One region of the Citrobacter sp. CRE-46 genome, then DNA from elsewhere that is predicted to be linked to it. Evidence: predicted binding sites of a transcription regulator. Region 1 holds the regulator's gene; the other holds the start of a gene.
The links. Region 1 encodes LexA, which represses DNA repair genes until DNA is damaged. Its sites were predicted from a motif close to TNCTGTATGTACATACAGNA; they were not measured.
Positions count from the first base shown of each region.

Region 2: the regulator LexA is predicted to act here: its motif matches at 4,046-4,065, upstream of umuD (translesion error-prone DNA polymerase V autoproteolytic subunit).

Region 1 is NZ_CM184341.1:4,866,268-4,875,141, forward strand. Features, by position in the region: gene AC534G_RS23620 (quinone oxidoreductase) at 7-990, shown strand; gene pspG (envelope stress response protein PspG) at 1,154-1,396, opposite strand; gene dusA (tRNA dihydrouridine(20/20a) synthase DusA) at 1,531-2,529, opposite strand; gene AC534G_RS23635 (cupin domain-containing protein) at 2,636-3,124, opposite strand; gene zur (zinc uptake transcriptional repressor Zur) at 3,239-3,757, shown strand; gene AC534G_RS23645 (CsbD family protein) at 3,799-4,008, opposite strand; gene dinF (MATE family efflux transporter DinF) at 4,140-5,465, opposite strand; gene lexA (transcriptional repressor LexA) at 5,597-6,205, opposite strand; gene AC534G_RS23660 (diacylglycerol kinase) at 6,315-6,683, opposite strand; gene plsB (glycerol-3-phosphate 1-O-acyltransferase PlsB) at 6,855-8,874, shown strand, end outside.
Region 2 is NZ_JCAPUG010000003.1:52,657-61,530, forward strand. Features, by position in the region: gene AC534G_RS26365 (DUF1380 family protein) at 60-464, opposite strand; gene AC534G_RS26370 (DUF1380 family protein) at 520-939, opposite strand; gene AC534G_RS26375 (YubE family protein) at 950-1,171, opposite strand; gene AC534G_RS26380 (DNA methylase) at 1,171-1,851, opposite strand; gene AC534G_RS26385 (hypothetical protein) at 2,034-2,195, shown strand; gene AC534G_RS26390 (hypothetical protein) at 2,228-2,575, opposite strand; gene AC534G_RS26395 (DUF1281 domain-containing protein) at 2,608-3,543, opposite strand; partial or broken gene AC534G_RS26400 (hypothetical protein) at 3,581-3,828, opposite strand; gene umuD (translesion error-prone DNA polymerase V autoproteolytic subunit) at 4,083-4,496, shown strand; gene AC534G_RS26410 (Y-family DNA polymerase) at 4,496-5,767, shown strand; gene AC534G_RS26415 (plasmid partitioning/stability family protein) at 5,771-6,160, opposite strand; gene parM (plasmid segregation protein ParM domain-containing protein) at 6,165-7,139, opposite strand; gene AC534G_RS26425 (hypothetical protein) at 7,422-7,811, opposite strand; gene AC534G_RS26430 (nucleotide-binding protein) at 7,814-8,443, opposite strand.

The sequences.
Region 1 (8,874 bases):
GGAAGCATGGCAACACGTATTGAATTTCACAAGCATGGTGGGCCTGATGTACTCAAGGCTGTGGAGTTTACGCCGGTTGACCCGGCGGAAAACGAAATCCAGGTCGAGAATAAAGCGATAGGGATCAACTACATCGACACCTACATCCGCAGTGGTCTTTATCCGCCGCCTTCTCTGCCCAGCGGTCTGGGTACCGAAGCCGCAGGCGTGGTCAGCAAAGTTGGCAGCAAAGTGACGCACATCAAAGCTGGCGATCGCGTGGTGTATGCTCAGTCTGCGCTTGGCGCTTACAGCTCAGTGCATAACGTGCCGGCTGATAAAGCCGCTATTCTGCCTAACGCTATCTCGTTTGAACAGGCCGCCGCCTCGTTTCTGAAGGGGCTGACCGTTTTTTACCTGTTGCGCAAAACCTATGAAATCCAGCCTGACGAACCGTTTTTATTCCACGCAGCCGCAGGTGGCGTCGGTCTGATCGCTTGTCAGTGGGCGAAAGCGTTGGGAGCGAAACTGATTGGCACCGTCGGCAATGCGCAAAAAGCGCAAATTGCGCAGCAGGCCGGGGCGTGGCAGGTAATTAACTATCGTGAAGAAAGCATTGTTGAGCGGGTAAAAGAGATCACCGGCGGTAAAAAAGTGCGGGTGGTGTACGACTCGGTGGGGAAAGATACCTGGGAAGCCTCTCTCGATTGTCTGCAGCGCCGCGGACTGATGGTCAGTTTTGGCAACGCGTCCGGACCAGTTACCGGTGTAAATTTAGGGATTCTTAATCAGAAAGGTTCGCTGTACGTGACCCGCCCTTCGCTCCAGGGTTACATCACCAACCACCATGAATTAACCGAAGCCAGCAATGAGCTGTTCTCGCTGATTGCCAGCGGGGTGATCAAAGTGGATGTCGCACCTGGTCAGACATTTGCGCTACACGACGCGCAACGGGCCCATGAAGTGCTGGAAAGTCGCGCCACGCAGGGATCGAGTCTGCTGATCCCGTAAAGAATTAGGGCTTCCCGCAGGAAGCCCTTTCTTTTTTTAGTTCGGCTGTATGTAGGGTACAGCTCGATGAATTCGTTAACCAGGCAATAGTGACAGATTTGATAATCAATTCCTATTTGGTTCTAAAGGCAATGTTTCAGGTTGTGACGGACCACTCAATACCTTAGTAAAATCGGCGGTTATTGCGCTGATACTGTGGGACTTTTGGCGCTTTTATCGCCTTGATCACCCACACCACGGCAACGGCCAGTAACAGCCAGGGCAACAGTTTAATCATCAAGGCAAATAGCCCGCCCAAAAACATGACGACGGTGGCTACCACCAGCGCGGCCAGCACCCCCAGCAACGAGACGCCGGTGACCATCAGCATGATAAAAAATCCAATCACAAAAAGTAGTTCCAGCATGACTCTCTCCCGAAATAAAATACTCTCCATTCCTTTACAAGAAACATGCCAAAGTTAATCCACTGATTTATAAAACAAAAAACCCTGTGACAACGCACAGGGTGTGGTGAAATTAACTAACTTTTAGTGAGAAACTAACGCTTATCGGCCACCAGCTTCAAAGCATGTTCCAGGACGTTAATATCGGCTCCGGCTTTATGCGCGTTCTCACTCAGGTAACGACGCCACTGACGTGCGCCGGGGATCCCCTGAAACAGTCCCAGCATATGGCGCGTCACATGCCCCAAATAGGTTCCCTGACTCAGTTCACGCTCAATATATGGGTACATGGCACGCACCACGGCGACCGGATCGGCATCATGAGTAGCGGCGTCAAAAATTTCGCGGTCGACCGACGCCAGAATTCCGGGATTTTGATAGGCTTCACGCCCCACCATCACGCCATCCATATGCTGCAGATGCTTTTTCGCTTCTTCCAGCGATTTAATACCGCCGTTGATCGACATCGTCAGATGCGGGAAATCACGCTTTAACTGATAAACACGGTCATAATCCAGCGGTGGGATCTCGCGGTTTTCCTTCGGGCTTAACCCGGACAGCCAGGCCTTGCGGGCGTGAATGATGAACATCTCGCATTCGCCGTTGCCAGATACCGTGTTGATGAAATCGCACAGGAATTCGTAGCTGTCCTGATCATCAATGCCGATTCGGGTCTTCACCGTCACCGGAATCGACACCACATCGCGCATCGCCTTGACGCAATCGGCGACCAGTTGCGCATTCCCCATCAGACAGGCGCCAAACATGCCATTCTGTACGCGGTCGGAAGGACAACCCACGTTGAGGTTAATTTCGTCATAGCCCCGCTGTTCAGCGAGCTTCGCACACTGCGCCAGCGCAGCCGGATCGCTCCCGCCCAGTTGCAACGCGAGCGGATGTTCTTCTTCGCTATACGCCAGATAATCGCCTTTACCATGAATGATCGCTCCGGTGGTCACCATCTCCGTATACAGCAGCGTCTGGCGGGACAGTAAGCGCAAAAAGTAGCGGCAATGTCTGTCCGTCCAGTCGAGCATCGGCGCGATAGAAAAACGATGAGCGGGAAAAGCGGTAGACTGAGATTCAGGCAGCATGGCGAATATTCAAGCATCCGGTTAAAAAAGGGGCGCTACTATAGCATAGACCGATGCGATAGTGCGCCCCATCATCGTGGCTCGCACAGCATATTCTCACAGAGCGTTATTTGCGCCCCGGCTTGCCGTCATGTGGGCCAAAAAACTGCGGCGGATGGTCAACCCAGCGATCCTCGCGCGTGGCGGCATAGACCGGGTTAAGCGGGTAATAAATGCGATTATATTTTTTGTTTGCCTCACCCACGACCAGCAAGCGCACCTCTTCACTGGTGTTATTGATAAAGGTGTGGCACACCCCGGTTCCTGCCGGAAAACCGACGCTGTCGCCAGGTTCGAGCTTCCATAAATAGCCGTTAATCCAGGCTTCCGGATAACCTTCCAGCACATAGATAAACTCTTCTTCATCGCTTTCGGCATGAGGATAAGATGTGCGACGCCCCGGCGGCAGGCGTTCATGATGAATACCTAGTCTTCCTAACCCCAGTTTACGGGCAAGCGGCGCGCCAATAGCAAAAAGTTCATTGCTGTCGGGGTAGGTGGAGTCATCAGCCCCCTCCACCTCTCGCCAGTGGCGAATACAGTCGGGTCTTTTCATGTGGATTCTCCAGAATACGATGCGTCAGGTATAGCACACAGCGGCGGATCTCGGCGTTTTAAGCAGAACATGATAAAGTAAGGGATTAACCTTTCACACAAATCGAGGCGCCAAATGGACAAAACCACCACGCAGGAGTTATTGGCTCAAGCTGAAAAACTCTGTGCGCAACGCAACGTGCGGCTAACGCCACAGCGCCTCGAAGTGCTGCGCCTGATGAGCCTGCAGGAAGGCGCTATTAGCGCTTATGACCTGCTCGACCTGCTACGGGAAACCGAGCCGCAGGCCAAGCCACCGACCGTTTATCGTGCGCTCGATTTTCTGCTGGAACAAGGTTTTGTACATAAAGTGGAATCGACCAACAGCTACGTGCTGTGTCACCTGTTCGATCAACCGACCCACAGTTCTGCGATGTTTATTTGCGATCGCTGTGGCGTGGTAAAAGAAGAGTGTGCGGAAGGTGTGGAAGACATCATGCATATGCTGGCGGCAAAAATGGGTTTTGCTCTGCGGCATAACGTGATTGAAGCTCACGGGCTGTGCCCGGCATGCGTGGAGGTTGAAGCCTGTCGCCATCCAGGCGAATGTCAGCATGACCACTCAATTCTGGTGAAAAAGAAAGTCGGTCGCTAAGCCAGAGAGCGTACATCCTTGTACTCTCAGGAGGGGACTAATTACCAGCGGTAATCGTTGCGGGTTTCCCAGTCAGTGACTTCTTTCTCCGCCTGATCTTTTGCATAACCGTAACGCTCCTGGACTTTACCGACCAGTTGGTCACGTTTGCCTTCAATGACCGTCATATCATCGTCGGTCAGTTTGCCCCATTGCTCTTTCACTTTACCTTTGAACTGTTTCCAGTTGCCGCCGACTTCGTCTTTATTCATCATCAAATCCTCATCGTTAGGTTGTGAATAGCCAGAGTATCTCGTCCAACTCCGCTATCTTTTCTGCTGGACGTGAGAATAAGTGTAGTCACTGATTCGGCATTCGATTCACTATTCAGAATTTTTAACCGTCAGGCTTCAACGAACCACGTCCCGTTGCGCCAGTGACGTCGCCAGATAAAGGCCAGTGAAAGCCCGCGCAGGGCGAGAAACACAGTGAGTGCCAGCCACAAACCGTGGTTACCCAGCAGCGGTAAAGCCAGTAACGTTAATGCGAATCCCGCGGCGGCAACGGCCATGCTGTTGCGCATTTCTGCAGCCCGTGTTGCGCCGATAAACATACCGTCCAGCAAATAACACCAGACGCCAACCAGCGGCAAAATCACCTGCCAGATAAGATAACGATCGGCCAGCAGTTGAATCTGCGGGAGCGAGGTCAGCAACGCTATAATGTGCTCGCCAAACAGGGCATAAACCAGCGAAAACAGAATCGCCACAAGACCGGACTGTCGGCAGGCTGCGCGCCAGACATCCAGTAACTGGCTGCCATCCCGTGCGCCATAGGCCTGACCAGAATGCGCTTCAACGGCGTAGGCAAACCCGTCCAGCGCGTAGGCGGTAAAGGTCAGCAGGGTCATCAGAACGGCATTTACCGCAATGATATCGCTCCCCAGGCGCGCGCCCAGCACCGTAATGGCACCGAAACAGAGCTGTAGCAACAGCGAGCGCAGCATGATGTCGCGGTTAAGCGCCAGTAAGCGGCGGAAATTGCCACGCCAGGCCTGTTTCAACATTGCCAGCGAAATTCCGCGCATATGCAGGACTTTGCGTACCATTAACAGACCGATCAGCAAGGTGGCATATTCGGCGGTGACCGTCGCCAGCGCCGCGCCCTGCACGTTCATATGCAGGCCCATCACCAGCCATAAATCGAGCACAATATTGAGAACATTACCGACAATCAGCAGGATAACCGGCGCCCGTGCATACTGAACGCCAAGCAGCCAGCCGAGCAGTACCAGATTCGCCAGCGAGGCGGGGGCGCTTAACCAACGGATTTCCAGGAAACGTCGGGCCTGCTCCAGTACGGCTTCACTGCCGCCGACAATATGCAGAGCCAGATCGATAATCGGCGTCCGAAACAGTGCGATAAGCAGCCCCGCCCCCAGCGCCAGCATTAGCGGCTGCACCAGCGCACGCGCCAGTGCCTGCGGATTTTTCGCGCCAAATGCCTGGGCGGTAAGACCTGTGGTGCTCATGCGTAAAAAAAGCAGCAACATAAAGAGAAAACTGGTCGCGGTGGCGCCAACGGCAACGCCGCCAAGATAGACCGGACTATCCAGATGACCAATGACCGCGGTATCGACCAATCCCAGCAAGGGAACGGTGATATTGGAGAAGATCATCGGTAAGGCAAGACGCCAGAGTGCTTTGTCGGAGGAGGTAAAGAAAGGCATGAAATAGAGCCTGAAAAGAAGTTAGAGGTACTGGAAGATGTTGCCCTGGCCCGGTAAGCGCAGTGCCACCGGGCGAGTTGCCGGATGGCGACGCAAACGTCTTATCCGGCCTACAGGGACTCAACAGAGTATTACAGCCATTCCCCGTTACGAATGACGCCTACCGCCAGCCCTTCAATAGTGAAGTTTTGCTCGCGCAGGTCGACCACAATGGGTTTGAATTCGCTGTTTTCTGGCAGGAGTTCAACCTTGTTGCCCTGTTTTTTCAGGCGCTTCACCGTCACTTCGTCGTCAATGCGCGCGACAACAACCTGACCGTTACGCACATCCTGTGTTTTATGCACGGCCAGCAAATCACCGTCCATAATCCCGATGTCTTTCATCGACATACCGCTGACGCGCAGCAGAAAATCGGCGTTCGGTTTGAACAGTGAAGGATCGACCTGATAATGGCCTTCGATGTGTTGCTGCGCCAGAAGTGGCTCACCTGCCGCAACGCGCCCGACAAGCGGTAAACCTTCTTCTTCTTCCTGCAACAGACGAATACCACGCGATGCGCCGGATACAATTTCCAGCACGCCTTTACGCGCCAGCGCTTTCAGATGTTCTTCAGCAGCGTTTGGGGAACGGAACCCCAAACGCTGCGCGATCTCCGCACGCGTCGGTGGCATACCTGTCTGGCTAATGTGATCTCTAATAAGATCAAACACCTCTTGCTGCCTGGCCGTTAACGCTTTCATTCCGCCCCCTGGGTGTATATACAGTTATGCTGTGAGTATATACAGCTAAAGGTGATTTTGGAACCGCAAACTGCACAAAAAACAGGAGAATGATGAAGTTGTGGAATCTTTATCGCAAATGCGACCACAACAGGATGCCCCAGGTGATCAGGGCGACAAAAATCGACAGCAATACCGCCGCCGACCCCATGTCTTTCGCACGACCAGACAGTTCGTGGTACTCGGAACCGATACGATCAACCACCGCCTCTATCGCACTGTTAAGAATTTCAACGATCATCACCAGCATCACGGAACCAATCAGCAACACGCGCGTAATGGCGTCGACGTCCAGCCAGCAGGCGATGGCAACGCCTAGCAGAACGGCAACGCTTTCCTGACGAAATGCCGCCTCATTAATCCATGCGGCGCGAAAACCTTTCCAGGAATAGCCTGCAGCTTTGATAATTCGGGTGAATCCAGTGGTATTATTGGCCATCAAAAAGAACCTTTTTACATTATTAGCGTCAATGTCATTGTAACGTTACCCCGTTTGTTTCAGGGTGTGGCAAAGCAGCGCGAAGTATGACCGGATACACCAGAAATTCACTAAACTTTCTGATATCCTTGCAGCGCATTTGCATTATTAACCAGAGGCTTTACATCGTTTATGTCCGGCTGGCCACGAATTTACTACAAATTACTGAATTTACCATTAAGCGTACTGGTAAAAAGCAAGTCTATTCCGGCGGAACCCGCACCGGAATTGGGGCTCGATACTTCTCGCCCCATTATGTACGTCCTACCGTACAACTCCAAAGCAGACTTGCTGACGCTGCGCGCCCAATGTCTGGCGCACGATCTCCCGGATCCCCTGGAACCGCTGGAGATAGACGGAACTCTACTGCCGCGCTACGTGTTTATTCACGGCGGCCCACGTGTCTTCACCTATTACACGCCAAAAGAAGAGTCTATTAAGCTATTCCATAACTATCTCGACTTGCATCGCAGCAATCCAGACCTGGATGTGCAGATGGTGCCGGTTTCGGTGATGTTTGGCCGTGCGCCCGGGCGCGAAAAAGGCGAGGTCAACCCGCCGCTGCGTATGCTGAACGGCGTACAAAAATTCTTTGCTGTGTCCTGGCTGGGTCGCGACAGCTTTGTCCGCTTCTCCCCGTCGGTTTCCCTGCGTCGTATGGCGGATGAACACGGTACAGATAAAATTATCGCCCAGAAATTGGCGCGCGTAGCGCGTATGCACTTTGCACGCCAGCGCCTGGCCGCAGTCGGTCCGCGCCTCCCTGCCCGACAGGATCTGTTTAACAAGCTGTTGGCCTCAAAAGCTATCGCGCGCGCGGTAGAAGATGAAGCGCGCAGTAAAAAAATCTCCCACGAAAAAGCGCAGCAAAATGCGATAGCGCTGATGGAAGAGATTGCCGCCAACTTCTCCTACGAGATGATCCGTCTGACAGACCGTATTCTGGGCTTTACCTGGAACCGTCTGTATCAGGGGATTAACGTTCATAATGCAGAGCGTGTACGCCAGTTGGCGCACGATGGCCACGAAATCGTCTATGTTCCGTGCCACCGCAGCCATATGGACTATATGCTGCTGTCGTACGTGCTGTATCATCAGGGTCTGGTTCCGCCGCACATCGCGGCAGGCATCAACCTGAATTTCTGGCCAGCAGGTCCGATCTTCCGCCGTCTGGGCGCGTTCTTTATTCGTCGTACCTTCAAGGGCAACAAGCTTTATTCCACCGTTTTCCGCGAATACCTGGGCGAGTTGTTCAGCCGCGGCTACTCGGTTGAGTACTTTGTCGAAGGCGGTCGTTCACGTACTGGTCGTTTGCTTGACCCGAAAACCGGCACGCTGTCGATGACCATTCAGGCGATGCTGCGCGGCGGTACGCGTCCGATTACCCTCGTACCGATCTACATCGGCTACGAGCACGTCATGGAAGTGGGCACGTATGCGAAAGAGCTGCGGGGCGCGACGAAAGAGAAAGAGAGCCTGCCGCAAATGCTGCGTGGCTTAAGCAAGCTGCGTAATCTGGGTCAGGGTTACGTTAACTTTGGCGAGCCGATGCCGTTGATGACTTACCTCAACCAGCACGTGCCGGAGTGGCGTGAATCTATCGATCCTATTGAGTCTATCCGTCCTGCCTGGCTGACGCCGACGGTAAATAACATTGCCGCCGATCTGATGGTACGCATTAACAACGCAGGCGCGGCCAACGCCATGAACCTGTGCTGTACCGCGTTACTGGCTTCCCGCCAGCGCTCTCTGACCCGTGAGCAGTTGACTGAACAACTCGATTGCTATCTGAGTCTACTGCGCAACGTACCGTATGCCCCGGATGCGACGGTTCCTGCGCAGAGCGCCAGTGAACTGATTGACCATGCCTTGCAGATGAACAAGTTTGAGGTCGAGAAAGACACCATTGGCGACATCATCATTCTGCCGCGTGAGCAGGCGGTATTGATGACGTACTACCGCAACAACATTGCGCATATGCTGGTTCTGCCTTCGTTAATGGCGGCCATCGTAACCCAGCATCGTCATATTTCACGCGCCGCGCTGCTGCAGCATATTGAAGCGCTATACCCAATGCTGAAAGCGGAGCTGTTCCTGCGCTGGGAGCGTGACGAACTCGCTGGCGTGATCGACGAACTGGCCAGCGAAATGC
Region 2 (8,874 bases), on a different replicon from region 1:
TCTCTGTATACTGTACGGGAAGTATCGCCCCGTCAGAACGGGCGGGGCGGGCGGTCACATCAGGCGGCCAGGAGCTGCCTGAGCCACGTAATATCGGCCTGGGCATCAGCCACGGACGGGTAATGCTGGCTAACAAGCGGCCAGGCCCGGGCGTCCTCTGCGTCCAGCGCCAGCCCCGCGACGTCAGCCAGGCGTGCCAGCAGATCAGCGGGAACGATGACGGTCGGGATGTCGGCCCGTAATCCGGCATACATCTCCTGGACCGTGCGAAATGAAACGCCCTCTTCGGTATGCCCGGTCACGCTGCCGATTTCCTGCAAAATCGCGGCGGCCTCGCTTTCCGTCATGTTTTCCACCTGGGCCATTACGTCCTGCTTCGTCCAGACCAGCAGGGCAAAGTGGTCATTGTTGCCAAACATACGTTTCAGCTTTTTATTCAGTTCCTTACGGGTGCCGTACATCATGATCTTATGTTCCTCTGAGCAGATTCAGTCCACGCCGCCGGGGCGGCGTGGGTATTCAGTTTTTCAGTAAGGCGCGCACTTTCGCCGTATCAGCCAGGCGGCGGGCTACGCTGTCCGGGACCGGGTGGTTGTCATCCCGGGCGGTCCATTCCCTGTGCCACAACGCCTGTTCGGCGGTCGTCAGCAGGGTTTCAAGCAGGTCAGCCGGCACCATCACCGCCGGAACGGCCTGTTTCACCTGATCAATCAGGTCCATCACCGCACTGGCAGACACACCCGACTCAAGCCGTTGTTCTTCCGGTATGGCGTCCAGACGCGCCAGCACCTCCCTTGTGTCCTGTTCAGAAACGGCATACTCCATCCCGTCGGCCAGCGCTTCGATATCCGCCGGGGACCAGACAATCAGGTTCAGCGGGGTTTCTGCGGGATACTGCTCACTCAGCAACCGGCAGAGGGTTTCACAGGTTCCGTACATGTTTTTCTCCTTAGTCCTGAAAGCAGGAATCCAGCTCAAGAATTTCGTTGTACGCCGCCATAAACAGGGCATTGATGCGGAAAAGCGTCTGCCGGGTCAGACGTTCGGTCAGCACATCAGAATCAAAGCGATAGCGGTGCTCCACGTCGTTCAGCGCGTCCCGCAGGTCACTCATGCTGTTGGCCAGCTCCGCCACGTCTGCGCGGAGTTTTTCGTGTCCGGCATAGTTCATCACGCGGCCTCCGGATAAAAGACGTCGTTGGCGGCCGGGCGCTGCATGGCGCGCTGGACGGCTGACAGGCGGGTAATCCCGGCTTTGTGGTACTGCTCCATCAGCTCAATGCCGATATAACGGCGCCCTGCCTGGACGGCGGCGACACAGGTGGAGCCGGAACCGGCAAACGGATCGAGAACAATGGCGTTCGGGTGTGTGAAGCTCTCGATCAACGGTTGCAGGCTGGTAACAGGTTTTTCGGTCGGATGGTGGCGGTTGCCGCTGTATTTCCAGCCCAGGACGTCCGGTAACGGGTCCAGCGGCAGCGCCGGACGGCCTTTCGCCAGGATATAGGCGCATTCATGGCGGTAGCCGACATAGGCCGATTTCGACGAGTAGGTTTTGGTGAAAACCAGATGCCCGACCACGCTGAACCCGGCACTTTTCCACGCCGCCATGAAACGATCGACGCGGTTCCAGCCGTAGAAGCTCACCATCAGCGCGTCTTTTTTGAGGACGCGGTACATCTCATTGCAGGCGGGTTGCAGCCATTCGTCGGTTTTGTCACCGGCAATACTGCGGCCGGAACGGTCACGGAACCCGACCAGATACGGGGGATCGGTGAGGATGAAATCAACGGCGCGATCCGGAAAGGAGGCCATAATATTGACGCAGTTACCCAGGATAAAACGGGACATAGGGACACCTCGTGGTTACAGGGGGCACCCAAGAGGACGTCGGTACGACGTCCGTTCCCTGCTGCCCGGAGCCTGTACGCCGCGACCGGTAACGGGTCAAGCTGACCGTGGAATAACGAGCCGACAGTCCCCATCGTCGGCGAGCTTATGCCGCGAAAGCGGCTTGAAGGGCGCTCCTTAAAATGCGAGTGGATGGCGTAAAATCACAGCGACGCCGGACAGGAGCGGAAAAACCGCCCGTCCCGTGTCCGTCCGGGCGCGGCACACTGGCTCCGGGCAGTGGATATCCCCGCGCCACGCGCGGCATGGATGCGGAGCAGCGCGACATCATTATTCCTGCCTGAAGTACCGGGCAGTCGCCCTGCCCGGCATTCCGTCAGCGGGTGATATCCCGCCAGTCATTGGCCCACTCATCGCGCAGTACCGGCGCGTCTGTTGAACCAGTCACTGTCCACGCATCGAGGAACTTCAGCCCGCGCAGGATACTGTTCTCCACGTCATCGAGCAGAATGATGCTGTTGAACCAGACCACGCCTGCGGCATATTCCCACCGATGCCGGTCATCCTCGCGTTGCAGTGCTGGCCACCAGGTGCGCCCCATTTCCAGAACGCCCGCTTCGGCATGCTCCAGGTCAGTCGCGCTAATCAGGTAATACACCATCATTTCAGTGCCACCGACGTCGATGCTCAGGCCAACAAGCCAGGTATTCAAATTTAATTCCATGTTATTCCGGGCGGTTTCCCGCCCGCCTCCGGTCAGCCGCCAAAATGCGCCACGTTGTTGATAATCCACTCCGGGCCGGTTACGTCCGGGAAACTGTCCTCATCGTCCGGGTCAGCCTCGCCCCACTCCAGCTCGTCCGTGATGTACACATCTGTTTCGCCGCTGACGTACCGGGCATAACCGCAGTAATTACAGCCCTGCTCCGCAAACCAGTGCTCCACCTCCCCGCCATACCGCTGACAGAGTTCAGCCACAACGTCTTCGCCGACCGGACTCCAGGGGGTATCAAAATCCACCGTCAGCGAGTTCTCTCCGGCGAAACAGATATCTGCCTCATAACCGACCGGCCACTTGCAACCGTACTGCTTCAGATAGTGGTCATATGACGACGGGACACCCGTCAGCAGACCACCGTTGAAGGCGTTCACCTCAATATCCAGACGCGTCGGCAGCACGTCGCGGAAATCCATTGGATCAGCAGCAGGTACGGCAGAACCGACGTCACACAGGCTGTCCCACCATTCATCCACCGGCGCAGGCCGGAAACTGTCCTCCCAGTCGAAAGACTTTTGCTGGTACAGCTGACGGATGACCACCTGTTCCGGTTCACTGAGGGTGTCCCAGCGGGCATGGGCAATATGACTGTCCAGCCAGCACTGATGCAGCTTCAGGCAGGTTTCCACATCCAGTACAGCTCCGGCCATAAACATCGCCAGCCAGTCGCTGTACGCCTGCACTGAAGGCCGATTGTCTGCGGCCGCCCCGTGAGCAACCAGCTGCGGGTATGGCGGGTAACACAGTTCTGTCAGGGGGCGCAGTATCCCCGCGCAGCCCGCCTGGAAAAGCTGGATACCTTCTTTTCTGGCGCGGCGATGCAGAGACTGTTCACCTCCGGCAATCCACGTTTTAAGGGCATAACTGTTTTGAATACCACTGAACATCAGTCTGTTGGCACACCAGTTCGGCATGGGAAGCTCCTTACACAGTCAGGGTGGGCAGGAGGCATCACCGCGATACCGTTCCCTGCCGCACGCTGCCTGTTCGTCGCGTCCGGTAACGGGTCAACGCCGATCGTGGAATACCGCAGCCGTCATTTTTTTTGACGGCAAGGTTATGCCGCGAAAGCGGCTTGAAGGGCGCGCCTTAGAAGGCGAGGGCATGGCGTAAAATCACAACGACGCCGGGCCTGAGCGATAAAGACGCCCGTCCCGTGTCCGTCCGGACGCGGCACACTGGCAGCGGGTGGCAGTCAGCTACTGGCGGGCAGAAATGGCCAGGGTGACCAGAGGATTTGTGGGAAGGGAAAACACCAGAGTGGGAGCAGATGACATACCAACAGTTCTGCGCCGGTCCTCCACAGGGTTATTAACCGATTCTGTGGATAACCTGACATCTGTTTTTCCAGGCAGAACAGTTACCTGACGGGAAACGGTAAAATTTTACTTGCAGGACAGGAAATATCTTAAATAATACTGTATATGCAAACAGGTATTTTAAGAGGTATGCCATGTTACTTTTTGTCGCCCCCGAACAGGAGCCGGTGCCGTCCACTGCCCCACTGTTCACCGAACGTTGCCCGGCGGGTTTTCCGTCGCCGGCCGCCGATTACACGGAGGAGGAACTTGACCTGAATGCCTGGTGTATCCGGCGTCCGGCTGCAACGTTCTTCGTCAGGGCTATCGGGGATTCAATGAAAGAGATGGGCCTGCATTCCGGCGACCTGATGGTGGTCGACAAAGCCGAAAAGCCGCTGCAGGGTGACATTGTCATCGCGGAAACTGATGGCGAATTCACGGTTAAACGCCTGCAGCTGACACCCCGTGTCGCCCTGCTGCCGATGAACCCGGCCTATCCCACTCTCTATCCGGAAGACCTGCAGATTTTTGGGGTGGTGACAGCCTTCACCCGGAGCACGGACTGATGTTCGCTCTGGCTGACGTTAACAGCTTTTACGCGAGCTGCGAGAAAGTATTTCGTCCCGATTTGCGTGACAGGCCTGTGGTGGTCCTGAGTAACAATGATGGTTGTGTAATCGCGCGCAGCGCTGAAGCGAAACGGCTGGGCATAAAAATGGGAGTGCCGTGGTTTCAGCTGAAGTCGGTGAAATTTCCGGAGCCGGTCATCGCGTTCTCCAGTAATTACGCGCTATACGCATCGATGTCGAACAGAGTCATGGTTCACCTGGAAGCGCTGGCGCCACGCGTTGAGCAGTACTCGATTGACGAGATGTTTCTCGACGTGCGGGGTATTGACAGCTGCATCAATTTCGAGGATTTCGGCCGGCAGCTGCGTGAGCACGTTCGTTCCGGCACGGGGCTGACCATCGGCGTCGGAATGGGCCCCACGAAAACGCTGGCAAAGTCTGCACAATGGGCCTCCAAAGAGTGGCCACAATTTAGCGGCGTACTGGCGTTAACACCGGGCAATCCCCGCCGTACAGAAAAACTGCTGTCACTGCAGCCGGTGGAGGAGATCTGGGGGGTGGGCCGCAGGATCTCAAAGAAACTGAACACAATGGGGATCACCACAGCACTGCAGCTGGCCCGCGCGAATCCAACGTTCATCAGGAAAAATTTCAATGTGGTTCTGGAGAGAACGGTCCGGGAACTCAACGGAGAAAGCTGTATTTCACTGGAGGAAGCTCCGCCGCCCAAACAGCAAATTGTCTGCAGCCGGTCATTTGGAGAGCGAGTCACGACGTATGAAGCAATGCGGCAGGCAGTCTGTCAGCACGCAGAACGGGCCGCCGAAAAGCTGCGCGGCGAACGGCAGTTCTGCAGGCATATTGCCGTATTTGTGAAAACATCGCCGTTTGCCGTAAATGAGCCCTACTACGGTAATCTGGCCAGTGAAAAGCTGCTCATCCCCACGCAGGATACACGGCACATCGTTGCCGCTGCCGTCAGAACTCTGGACAGGATCTGGGTGGATGGTCATCGTTACGCAAAGGCAGGCTGTATGCTGAACGATTTCACACCAACCGGGGTATCGCAACTGAATTTGTTTGATGAAGTACAACCACGGGAACGGAGCGAGCAGCTGATGAAAGTCCTGGATGGTATTAACCATTCAGGACTTGGGAAAGTATGGTTTGCAGGACGCGGGATTGCGCCAGAATGGCAGATGAAGAGAGAAATGCTTTCACCGGCATACACGACCCGTTGGTCGGATATTCCCTGCGCATCGATCTGAGTCTCAGATAAATTTCTTCATTTTTTCCCGCATCAGCTCGAGGCGCTGCTTTTCCTCATCCTCTATAACTTCCGGCTGAGGAGGTTGTATGGCCTGACCTGTGCCCATTTCAGCGAGAATATCCCGAATGTCGGCACGGGATGGTTTCCACCCCGTAGTCTGGCTAAGTAACCCGACCAGCTGGTCCGCACTGAAATCCCTGTCCAGCAACACAGCAAGTAAACCAGGAAGTCGCGGATCAAGCTGATGCAGAGCCAGCCCGGAGATAAATGCCCTCCGGTATAACTCCCCTCTCTCATTCCGCGGTACAGACTCAATTATGTCCAGGGACATATTGTCTGCCGTCTGATCCGGATGAAGATAGACAGTAAACTTCTTCCGCTCATCGCCCACAGAATTACTCCCCTTTAAATGCCGCGATAGCTTCCACAAGTGCTGTTTGTGGTGAATCCATCATCACAACTTTCTGGCCCAGGTGATGCCATGCAGCCTTAACCGCTCCCTCGATCAACGGTGCACCACCGCCAATAATGTAAACCCGGTTAACATGGCGGAATCCGGCAAGGTCATCAACTACACGCTCACCCAGACTGGCGATTGCACTTTCGATAGTATCCAGAACAAGGGGTATTTTGCTTTCATCATTAACAACCTGACGTACAAAATCAGGGTCGTGACGCTGTTTGATTAACTCATTAGCAACCATCGAGCTGGTATCACTGGAGGCCATTTTCAGCGCAGTGAGTGCTGCACTTGTCACCATAGATACACCAATTTCTGCATTTCCATGAATTGCGCTGACTGAGTCAAACTGACCAACGATAAGACCAACATCAAGACTGGTGCCCCCCAGATCAATCACAAGAGATTTTTCAAAGGGCCCTACATTATCTTTTACCAGTTGAGCAAAAACGGCAGGCAGGGACTCAGGCATGACTTCAACATGTTCAATGGTAAACACTTCGCCCTTGTTGAGTTTTACTGGTCGCATCAGGTTGTCAATTTTACGCTGAATGTTCAGCTCATTTTTCTGGCACTCTTTTGTATAGAACTCGCTGATGGGCAAAGTCACTGTTAAAGATACCGGCTGCGGTTTTAATCCGCTGTTCAGAAGACCATGATGCACAGCGAGGACATTCACATCGGTATACTGATACTCAATATGAGTAGTCAGGATGGATTCGTTACTGACTTCATCATAAGTGTACTTTTTGCCTTCCAGTTCATAGTTAAAGGTCTGGCGTGCGCCCATCCCTTCTACTTTCCAGCCCTGACGGAATGAGTTGGAAGACAAACCTGTCTTCAATTTACCTTTATCTGCGAACCATGCGAGCTTTACTGTGGTAGAGCCATCATCACAAGCAATATTCATACTATCTCCATTGATACTCAAATTGAGTATTTATACCTAACCCATATCATTCAGGTGCGAGCGGAAGGCCCTCAAATCGAGTACCAATACTCAATCTGAGTATTTGCCGCACATCCAGTGATACTCATTTTGAGTATCATAACGCATTTTCATAGCAGCAATCTAGCATAAAGATAGCTTTCAGATAGCAGCAATCAAAATTCTAGATTGCGTTATGATTGCTGCAATATTGCAGCAAGATTATATAACTAAAAAGATAGCAGCATCATGCTGCTATCCGGATTAATAGCCCTTCTGTGCCTTATAAGCGATAAGCGCGTTCTCAAGAACTTCGACCAGTTTGATACCTTCGCGCTCTGCAATGTCACGAATTTCATTATCAAATTCAGGGGTTACCCTGGTCGCAAAAGGAATAATACGATATGTTTTTCTAGCTGAACGGCCATCACGACGGGTGTACGGCGCGGAATTGATCACCTGAGTCGTCGCCGGTGTCATTGTTTCAGGTACAGAAGAAGCCGGTGGTACGGGTGCAGTTTGCTCAGCAGCATCAGGAACGACAGCTACAGGAGCCACTTCCGGTGAATTAAGGCTGGTTGCGACTTCTTCAGGCCCCGGAGGATTCCCCAAATTTTTGCGAGTCCGGTTTTTTAGCTTAGATGCATCAGCCATTACTATTCTCCAATCTTGTCTATAAGCGACTGTATAACTTCATCGGCATTTTGTTTAAGCCGCTTATAACGCGTTTCCGTCACGGCTAAACCCGCATTCATGGCCTGCCGATAGGCAGGAAACTCATACAAACAACCGGCTAATGTTTCATAGCCAGCTTCACTTATATATGCCCTGGCTTCAGCCTCTTCTGCCTCGGTGCCAACACGGCTTAACGAAAAGACTAACTTGGAGCGAGGGATGCCATCTTTAACGAGAGCATTGAAAACCTTAATTGCAGGTATTAAATCATCGAGCGAAGCCCCTGTCGGTTGAACAACGAGATCAGCGACTTTGGCAATTTCCAGGGTTCCCTTACTTGCTCGTGCGGGCCCATCAAGAATCAGAAGGTCGACATCACCTGCTGACTCGATAGCCTGCTTTGCTGTCCCAAACAACTCAACTGAAGCAGCAGGAGGTAAGCCGGCAGCCAGACGACGGCGATGCCAGTCCGAACTGGTTGCCTGCTCAAGGTCTAAGTCTGCGAGCTTAGTTTTAATACCGCTGTTGGTAGCTTCCCGGGCCAGTGCTCTGGCCTTTGTGCTTTTACCAATCCCGCCTTTCTGCGATATAAATCCAACTATCCAGGCCATAAAGCCCTCCGGTATTGCTGCAAGATTGCAGCATACTTGATTTAGGACCTCCACAGCAGAGGTCAATATCTGAGCATCAATCTGGCATCTTGCAGCTAGATTGCAACATAAAAAATCATGCTGCAAGATTGCTACTTGATTGAAGCATTATAGAAGCAATCCAGACAATACGGAACTGATGAAAAATTCAGTCACGACGGCGTGGTGTGTTAGAATTCAAAACTGCAATCTTGCAGCTATATTGCAGAAAGATTGCGGCTATTAAGTTATAAGCAGATCAGTCACAACCCGACGCTAACGCAGTAACGTAATAACATAGTTCTAACCTTAAGTCCCAGGTAGCACGAACGCTGCCTCTGTATACTTTTCAAGCCGTGACAGGCATTTGAGCTGTCAGGAGACAAAGTTGATGATCGATGTTCAGGAGAGGC